DNA from 3 places in the Vibrio sp. R11-SG3-ISO3-SZ genome. Region 1 is predicted to be linked to each of the others. Evidence: predicted binding sites of a transcription regulator. Region 1 holds the regulator's gene; each other region holds the start of a gene.

What was found. The regulator MetJ, encoded in region 1, represses methionine synthesis genes. The targets are predictions, from matches to a motif close to TTAGACNTNTANANGTCTAA.
Region 2: a site for MetJ is predicted at 1,630-1,649, ahead of AC6R1O_RS02050 (MetQ/NlpA family ABC transporter substrate-binding protein). Genes of this name have one in related genera too.
Region 3: a site for MetJ is predicted at 1,325-1,344, ahead of metA (homoserine O-acetyltransferase MetA). Genes of this name have one in related genera too.

What each region holds. Positions count from the first base shown of each region.
Region 1 covers NZ_JCBDGX010000036.1:4,874-8,151, forward strand. The annotation lists gene AC6R1O_RS04955 (bifunctional aspartate kinase/homoserine dehydrogenase II) at 1-492, opposite strand, end outside; gene AC6R1O_RS04960 (O-succinylhomoserine (thiol)-lyase) at 492-1,658, opposite strand; gene metJ (met regulon transcriptional regulator MetJ) at 1,919-2,236, shown strand; partial or broken gene AC6R1O_RS04970 (malic enzyme-like NAD(P)-binding protein) at 2,350-3,278, opposite strand, start outside.
Region 2 covers NZ_JCBDGX010000016.1:34,493-37,770, reverse strand. The annotation lists gene cra (catabolite repressor/activator) at 1-844, shown strand, start outside; gene AC6R1O_RS02055 (hypothetical protein) at 945-1,463, opposite strand; gene AC6R1O_RS02050 (MetQ/NlpA family ABC transporter substrate-binding protein) at 1,679-2,476, shown strand; gene AC6R1O_RS02045 (cobyric acid synthase) at 2,607-3,278, shown strand, end outside.
Region 3 covers NZ_JCBDGX010000052.1:16,666-19,943, reverse strand. The annotation lists gene AC6R1O_RS07170 (ABC transporter permease) at 1-372, shown strand, start outside; gene AC6R1O_RS07165 (DUF3859 domain-containing protein) at 382-819, opposite strand; gene AC6R1O_RS07160 (ATP-binding protein) at 789-1,184, opposite strand; gene metA (homoserine O-acetyltransferase MetA) at 1,367-2,308, shown strand; gene pilW (type IV pilus biogenesis/stability protein PilW) at 2,503-3,219, shown strand; gene AC6R1O_RS07145 (hypothetical protein) at 3,225-3,278, opposite strand, start outside.

The sequences.
Region 1 (3,278 bases):
CTGACCACGATCCACTTCAGGTTGCGTGCCGGTTTCTGCCCGTAAGAAAGTGCGAGAGTCTTGCGCGATGGCTGGTAAACCCGCTTGATTCAATAGCGCGGCGAGCAGTCTTGAGGACCACATTTCACCGTGGCCAAGTACCGCAGCTCGCTCCGCCTCGCTTAACGGGGCGCTTAATTCGCCGAGGGTGGTGAACTCGTCTTTGAGCGTCGCCAGCATGTGCGCTTGTTCGTCGTCACTGTCAATCAAGGCTTCGATAAGCCCTGTTTGGAATTGTCGTACCGACTGCAACGCTTCATGGGCAAGGCGGCCGTCTTTATAGAGCGCTTCGGTAAATTCAATCAAATGATTGGTGGTTTTACCGGCCGCTGAGACAACGATCAGATCATCGCTGCCAGAGTATTCTTTGAGTATGGTGACTACCCGGCGGTAGCACTCCGGATCCGCTAAGCTGCTACCACCAAATTTATGCAGTTGACGCGATGTCGTCATTACGCGGACTCCTTCACACAGTTAAAGGCTTGCTTGAGATCGTCAATCAGGTCATCGGCATCTTCAAGACCGACAGACAGACGCAGCAGTTGCTGAGAGACACCTGCCTCGGCCAGCGCCGCTTCTCCCATCGCACGGTGGGTCATTGACGCTGGGTGACAAATGAGGCTTTCTACGCCGCCTAGCGATTCTGCAAGAGAGAAGAGTTTCAGCTCACCGACAAACTGTTTCAGTTCTTCAAAGCTGCCAGCGAACTCGAAGCTGAGCATAGAACCAAAGCCTGATTGTTGTTTCTTAGCGATGTCATGGCCAGGGTGATCCGGCAAGCTTGGGTGATAGATGCGGCCGACCAGTGACTCTGTTTTCAGAAAGTCGAGAATGTTTGCCGAGCTTTGTTCATGCACCTTCATTCGTGCGCCTAACGTGCGGATGCCGCGCAGCGTCATGTAGCTATCAAACGGCGTGCCGGTGGCCCCAATGCAGTTGCCCCACCAAGCCAGTTCTTCAGCGTGCGCTTTGGTTTTGGTGATCACCACGCCGCCAATCACATCGGAGTGACCGTTGATGTATTTGGTGGTTGAGTGAATAACGAAATCCGCACCCAATTCGAGTGGCTTCTGGAAAATCGGGGTTAAGAAGGTATTGTCAACCGCGACCAGTGCGCCGACTTGTTTCGCTTGCTGGCAGACTTTCTCGATATCCACCACACGCACCAAAGGATTTGATGGCGTTTCCAACAGGATAAGCTTGGGTTTCTGGTTGATGGCGGCGGTCAAGGCTGCGTCATCGGATTGGTCGACGAACAACACGTTGAAGTCGCCTTTTTGCGCACGGGTATTGAAGAGTCGATAGGTGCCACCGTAGCAATCGTGTGGCGCGACAATCAAATCATCTGGCCCGACAAACGCAGACACCCAAAGGTTGAGCGCTGAGGTGCCACAGTTGGTCACCACTGCGCCTTCTCCACCTTCTAATTCATACAGCGCCGTTTCAAGCAGGCCACGGTTCGGGTTGCCAGAACGCGTGTAATCGTATTTCGGCACTTCACCAAACGCCGGAAATCCGTAATTGGTCGAGAGATAAATAGGGGGAACGACAGCGTGATGTTGGGTGTCTGACTCGATACCAGTACGTACCGCGATGGTGGCGGGTTTGCGCGTGCTCATAGCGTTTTCCTTGCGAACAGTAGTGACTTGTTTTAGGGAATGCGATATACCTGTTGCTTATCAGGTGTATCCGGCACCCAATGTGGTGTAGTGCTGCGACACACTCACAGTTTGGGCCGATTCCACTCCTATCGCCAACCACTTTACTTCTCATTTTTTAAGACGTCAACACTTCTAGACGTCTATATGTCTTTGCTTGTAGCCATAAATACCGTTAAAATTGTGGTTTAAACACTCATACGCAAATATAAAGGTGCGCAATGGCAGACTGGAATGGCGAATACATTAGCCCATACGCAGAACACGGTAAGAAAAGTGAGCAAGTGAAAAAAATCACGGTCTCCATCCCACTTAAAGTCCTTAAGGTATTAACAGACGAGCGTACGCGCCGCCAGATCAACAACCTGCGTCATGCCACCAACAGTGAGTTGTTGTGTGAAGCGTTCTTGCACGCTTACACAGGTCAACCATTACCGACGGATGAAGATTTGCGTAAAGACCGTCCAGATGATATTCCCGCTGAAGTGAAAAAGCTGATGACGGAGATGGGGATTGAGTTTGAGGCGTTTGACGACTAACGCTCGCCCTGTTTTGCACCGAATTTGAATGCAAAAGCCGCTGACATCGTCAGCGGCTTTGTTGTTTTTGCTCAGCCAGAGACAAAGGTCGTGGCTGGTAGTGGGCGTCAAGGTTACTCGATATCCATGTAATGGTCAGGCAGCTCAATGCGTGCCACCCCGGATTCTACCGCGGCTAACGCGACCGCTTTGGCGACGCGGGGGAGTAGTCTTGGGTCCATCGGTTTTGGAATAATGTAGTCTGGGCCAAACGAGAGTGAATCCACACCCGCGGCGGTCAGAACATTGGCAGGTACCTCTTCCTTCGCCAGTTGACGGATCGCCGCTACGGCAGCGAGCTTCATCTCATCGTTGATCTCGCTAGCACGTACATCCAGTGCGCCACGGAAAATAAACGGGAAGCAAAGTACGTTGTTGACTTGGTTCGGGTAGTCACTGCGACCTGTACCCATAATGAGGTCATTGCGTACATCATGAGCGAGCTCAGGTTTGATCTCAGGATCTGGGTTAGAGCAGGCAAACACGATGGGTTTGTCGGCCATCAATTTAAGATCATCTGGCGATAATAGGTTAGGACCAGAAACGCCAAGGAACAGATCGGCGCCTTCAATGACATCTTGCAGCGTACGTTTGTCGGTGTTGTTGGCAAACAGTTGTTTGTATTCGTTGAGATCATCACGTCGAGTGTGGATCACACCTTTGCGATCCAGCATGTAAATTTTCTCGCGCATCGCGCCGCACTTGATCAGCAGCTCCATACAAGCGATGGCAGCCGCACCGGCGCCCAGACAGACAATCACGGCGTCTTCCAGTTTTTTACCTTGCAGCTCAATGGCGTTTAGCATGCCAGCAGCCGTCACAATGGCGGTACCGTGTTGGTCATCATGGAAGACTGGCACATCACAGCGTTCAATTAATTGTTTTTCGATTTCAAAGCAGTCTGGCGCTTTGATGTCTTCTAAGTTGATGCCGCCGAAGGTATCCGCGATGTTGGCGACCGTGTCGACAAACTCATCGATGGTGCGATGTTTGACTTCGATGT
Region 2 (3,278 bases), on a different contig from region 1:
TAACTATCGCCCGGATCTTGCCGCCAGTACGCTGCGCGCAGGGCAAAGTCGATCGTTTGGGTTGGTGATCCCTGATTTAGAAAACACCAGTTATGCCAAGCTTGCAAAACTTCTCGAACAAAGCTCTCGAAAAGCGGGCTATCAAATATTGATCGCTTGTTCAGATGATGACGCTGATACCGAGAAAAACGTCGTCAATGCGTTGATCAGTCGTAAGGTCGATGGGCTGTTTGTGGCGAGCGCGATGCCAGATGCCAATGAATTTTATCTCGACATCCAAAATAAGGGCACGCCGGTTATCGCGATTGACCGTCCCTTGGACGATGAGTTTTTTTCATGCGTGATCAGTGAAGACTTTGGCGCGGCGAATGAGCTCACTCACTCCGTAATTAGTGACGCCGTCACAACTATTGGCTTAATTGGTGCACTTCCAGACCTCAATATCTCTAAAGAGCGTGAGTTGGGTTTTAAGACGGCGGCAGAAGAGCGAGGTTGCAGTGTAGTAATTGGCTATGGTGACCACTTTAACCGTATTGACGCGAAAAAGGTGATGCGTACTTGGCTGGCCAACAATGAGCTCCCCAATGCGATTGTGACCACCTCGTATACTTTGTTGGAAGGGGTATTAGACGTATTTCTCGAGCAACCAGAGTTGGTCAAAGGCATCAAACTGGGGACCTTTGGTGATAACCGTCTGCTTGATTTCCTTCCCTTTAAAGTGAACTCTTTGCCCCAACAATTTGAAATGATTTCAGACAGCGCGTTGGCGTTGGCACTTAACGCATCGGCAAAACGTTACCATCCGGGTATTGAGTTGATTCCACGTGAGTTGATTGTTCGCTAACCGTTTTAACTAAGATAAGGTTACTAAAACAGGGATACTAAAACCGTGGAACTAAAAAGCGCCAAGACGGCGCTTTTTTCACATCAGAGCAGCACGATCATCAGTACTGAAAACGAACGCTCATCGTCAATTGTGGACCATAGAGTCCGTTGTTTCTTGTCTCGGCTGATAGCGACATCTGCTGAGTAGAGTGAAAACGAAGTCCGGCGTGAAAGACAGAGGAATCATCCAAACGGCCTAATCGCATCGTCGCTTCGACTTGTTCAGTCAACCAAAGACGACCGCCAATGTTCATTTCAATCTGCGTGTCACTGTCACCTGCTACATATTTTGTTTGGTGAAGTAGCATTTGACCATACACATCCGCAAATTGTGTTACTGGTCCATTAAAACCGATACCACCGGCAACGTCATAATCGCCATCAAACTGAGAATCGGCGCGAATGATCAAATGGGAGTTTTCCGTGAATAGAGTGGTGAACTCACCGCCTAATGTCGAGGGATTGGCGCCTACACGCACTTCAAAGTAGTTGTAGCTGAAGTTATTCGCTTGTGCTGATGTCGCCGCAAGAGCCAGCGCGCTGGTAAGTAGGATTTTTTTCAAAACAGTCTCCGACATTGTCAATTTTCCGTCTAAGCGCCACATTGGCTTGGCGTTTTTGCCTAATGAAAAAATATTAGCAAGTTTTAAGCCAGCCATTTGAGGTGGGTGTCATTATTGATGATTTAAAATGATTTGTCGCCTACGAATTGAATTGATTGATTTTTTATATAGAAAGCTTACAGTGGAGCTCTAGCCATCTAAAAGGCTTTTATTAACAATGAGAGGGAAATATGAAGTTAGTCAGTAAGGTGTCGTTGTTAGCATTCATCACGGTAGTCGGACTTACCGGGTGCGGCGAAAAAGAAGAGTCAGTGATTAAAGTTGGAGCGACGGTTGGCCCACACGCCCAGGTTGTCGAGGCGGTAGCAAAACAAGCCGAGCAGCATGGGTTAAAGGTGCAAGTGATCGAGTTTTCGGATTATGTCACACCAAACGCGGCGCTTGATGATGGCAGTATCGATATCAATAGTTATCAACATCAACCATTTTTAGACAGTTTTAATCAAAATCATGGTACAGAACTTGTCTCAATCGGCCGTTCAATCCTCATGCGTATGGGACTTTACTCAAATAAATACCGCACTTTAGATGCGTTGCCAGAGAAAGCGCGTATCGCGATACCTAACGATCCGACTAATGGTGGTCGCGGTCTATTATTGCTTGCTGAAGCGGGAGTGATCACCCTGAAAGAGGGCGTTGGATATGCGGCAATGCTCACTGATGTTGTGGACAACCCTAAACAGTTCGAATTCATCGAGGTCGATGCGGCGCAGTTACCCAGAACTCTGGATGATGTCGATGCTGCGGCAATCACGATGAACTATGTGATGTCATCAGGGCTTGATCCGCAGAAACAGAGTATTTATCTCGAATCGACCGATGCCCCGCTCGCTGTTATGGTCATCGCGACCCGTAAAGGGGAAGAGACTAAACCTGAGTATCAGCAGTTTGTTGAGATCTTCCAATCGCAAGAGACGAAAGCCTTCCTAGCCAAGCAGTTTGGTAGCACGATTGAGGCGGCGTTCTAATTCGCAGAATGATTGAGAGCCCGAGGCATTACCACCTCGGGCTTTTTTTATCGAAACATTAGCGATTGCAAGGTGGGAGTGGTATCGTCAGCCAACATAACGGATGGATTTATTGTAGTTTTTTCTTTATATGAAAACGCCTCTTCAAGCCCTAATGGTACAGGGTACAACCTCTGACGCCGGAAAAAGCGTCGTCGTGGCAGGTCTTTGCCGAGTGTTGGCTCGCCGTGGTGTGCGAGTTGCCCCATTTAAACCACAGAATATGGCGTTAAACAGCGCCGTAACCTCTGATGGTGGTGAAATTGGTCGCGCCCAAGCGGTGCAAGCTTTAGCCTCCGGTGTCGAGCCTAGTGTTCATATGAATCCAGTATTACTTAAGCCCAATTCCGATATTGGCGCACAGGTGATCGTGCAAGGTAAAGCACTGAGTAATATGGAAGCGTGTGGTTACCAGAACTACAAACAGTTAGCGCTGCCTTTTGTGATGGACTCGTTTAGTCAACTGACCGAACACTATGATTCGATTATGATCGAAGGCGCTGGTAGCCCCGCAGAAATCAATCTACGTGAGAATGATATCGCCAATATGGGCTTTGCTGAGGAGGCGGATGTGCCCGTCGTGATTGTCGCCGATATTGACCGGGGCGGCGTGTTTGCTCACTTGTACGGCACTCTAGCCCTGCTATCAGAGAGCGAGCAGCAGCGAGTTAAAGGATTTATTATTAATCGCTTTCGTGGTGATATTTCACTGCTCGAACCTGGCCTTGATTGGCTGGAAGAAAAAACCGGCAAGCCTGTTATC
Region 3 (3,278 bases), on a different contig from region 1:
CAGTTAGCAAACCTTGCCGATCTTGTCACTCTATTGCTGCCTTTCTTGTTGGCATCCTGCGCGATAGGCATCTGGCTAGGTACGGTAGTACCAAGACGAGAGTTGGTGACATTAGTGGTACTAATCAGCTCAATGCCGCTGATTTTTAGTGCGGGGTTTATCTGGCCGCTCGAAGCGATTCCCGATGGCATCGTTTGGTTATCGCAGCTTTTTCCTAGTACGCCCGCCATCCAAGCATTCTTGCGTTTAAACCAGATGGGCGGAGAATGGCATCAAGTCGCGGAGCAATACGCACTGCTGTGGGTGCAAGCACTGGGTTGGAGCCTCATGGCTTGGCGCGCATTGCGTCAACATCGCCGCGATAACGTTTGAGCGCCGCGTTTAAAAACCTCGCCGGCGCCAAAATTCATTCTCATCCCGACCATACACATCGAAGGTCTTTTGTGCAATCACGCGTCCGTCCATCTCGATGCTCATGTGCCAACGCCCCAAATTCGACTCCAAACCGCCGTCTGGATGAAGCAGTTGAATCGTATCGCCCAAGTAGAAATCCCAATCGTTGCTGCCTACGTGCAGCTCACCGGTGAAAGGCGCTAGCGTCTGGCCTTTTTTGCCTAAGATACCGGGATGATCGATACAAAACTCAATCAACGCACCTTTGGCTTTTTTGATGTTGACGATAAAGCCAAACTCAACGTCCTCGTCAGCCGGAACCTTAGTGGTAAACGCTTGTATTTTAGGAAGATGTTTTGATTTGGAGTCCCATTGGTCGTAAATACCGTAAGAGGTCATTTCAACAACGGGCGATCGCTTTGCCATGTCTGCCACCGTTTTTTCATTTGTTCGATTGTACTGCGCTCAACGCCGTGGATATTTTGAAATTGCCCAGAGCACTCCATCACCACAAACTCAGCGCCAAATTGCTTGGCGAGGCGGTAGTACGGCGCGATTTCCCAGCGCTGGACAAAAGTATTGGAGACAACCACGTCCTGCTCGTTGGTCAGCGCACGTTTGACCTCAGCTCGGCACCACTCGTGCGCATCGGAAATTTTCGCTTTGTCATAGCGGTAAACGCCATCGTCAGCGATAAAATACATATCCGCTTCAAGGTGCACCGCTGGCAGTGTTTTCGCTAGGGTGCTTTTGCCAGAACCTGGCAGACCACGAATTAAGGTCAATTTCACCGCTCTATTACTCCCTTGCGGCCGATGTCCGCTGATTTACTTGCGGCTGCGCCGACATAGTCTCACCAAGTTCGAGGCGCAGATAGTAAACCAATTTGGCCTAAAAATGCTATCGACATCTCATACCGATTGGGTTAAGTTTAGATGTATAGACGTCCATAACAGAGCTTAGGGAGAAAGCTGTGCCGATTAAGATCCCCGATCAATTGCCTGCCACTGATGTACTGCGTCAGGAAAATATCTTCATCATGAGCGAATCGCGTGCCTCTACGCAGGAGATTCGTCCACTTAAGGTGTTGATCCTCAATCTTATGCCAAAAAAAATTGAGACAGAGACGCAATTTTTACGCCTCTTGTCCAATAGCCCATTGCAGGTCGATATTGAACTGCTGCGCATTGATGATCGCCCGAGTAAAAATACGCCAACCGAGCACCTAGACAACTTTTACCGACAATTTGAGATGATCAAAAAACGCAATTTCGATGGTTTGATCATCACCGGTGCGCCGCTCGGTCTGGTCCAGTTTGAAGACGTGATTTACTGGGACCACCTCAAAACCATCATGAACTGGGCGAAAGAGCACGTCACCTCGACCTTATACGTCTGCTGGGCCGCACAAGCAGGGTTAAAGCTGCTCTACAATCTGCCTAAGCGCACTCGCAAAGAGAAGCTCTCCGGTGTGTATCAACATCAAATTCATCACGAGTTTCACCCCATTCTGCGTGGTTTTGACGACACCTTTTTAGCACCGCATTCTCGCTACGCTGATTTCTCACCGGAGTATCTCGCCGAGCATACGGATCTCGACATCTTGGCCACCTCAGACGTGGCTGGCGTTTACTTGGCGGCCACCAAAGATAAGCGCAATGTGTTTGTGACGGGCCATCCAGAGTATGACTCACACACCCTGCACAATGAGTACATCCGCGATCTGAGTGAGGGAATGGAACCGGCGATTCCGGTCAACTACTACCCCAACAACAATCCCGACAACAAACCGTGCGCAAGTTGGCGCAGCCATGGGCACCTGCTATTTGCCAACTGGTTGAACTACTGCGTCTACCAGCAAACGCCATACGATTTGGATCACTTCAGCGAAGCCAACTTCACCAAAGACGATTAACGCGTCTAGGGCAACACCCTGTCACCGAATACGAGGGCGCAAGCGCGCCCTCGCTCGCATTCTTTTCCGGCCCACACTAAGAAACTGATAAACCCCTCGCAGAGTCTCACTCATCGGCGCAAACACCAGATAGGATCAGGTATAAAAAAACACAAGCTTGTTATCTGTTACTGAACCACAAAAGTTGAACGAATATGCGTACCCTTCTCCTTCCTTTGGTGTTACTTCTCTCTGCCTGTGTCACGGTGGACAATAACCCTGAGCCCGAGCTCAATGCCAACCCACGAGAAAAAGCCGATGCGCGCTTAGCCCTTGGCATGGGTTACTTACAGCAGGGTGATATGGTGAAAGCCCGCGAAAATCTGGAAAAAGCCCTTCAGCACGATAAAAGTTACTACCGAGCACAATTGGCGATGGCGCACTATTTCGAGCAAGTTGGTGAAGAAGCGGACGCTGAAAAACTGTATATAACGGCGCTGAGACAGCACCCGAGAAACGGTAATGTAATGAACAACTACGGCACGTTTTTATGCAAACAAGAGCGCTATCCTCAGGCTGATCAACTGTTTAATCGAGCCATTGAGCAGCCCTACTACTACCTGATTTCCGCCAGCTATGAAAATGCGGCACTCTGTGCATTGAAAGCGGGCAAACCCGAACAAGCCATGGGTTATTTCAAACGCACATTGGATCACGACCCGCGCCGTGTCACCTCGCTGCTGCGCCTGACTAAACTTGAAATAGAGCAAGGTGAATACACATCGGCGCGAATACGCTTGATGAACTTCCACCAGCAGTTTGGCGTGCAACAAGCCTCATTGGCCCTACTGGTCGAGTTGGAAGAGCGCGCCGGTAACAGCGCGTTAGAAGAGAAGTATCGCAAGCAGTTAGAAGCGCTCTCGAACGGATAAACTGATCATTTTCGTTTGTGGATTTTCTTGTATTCTCGATACAAAATCAGCACAAAATA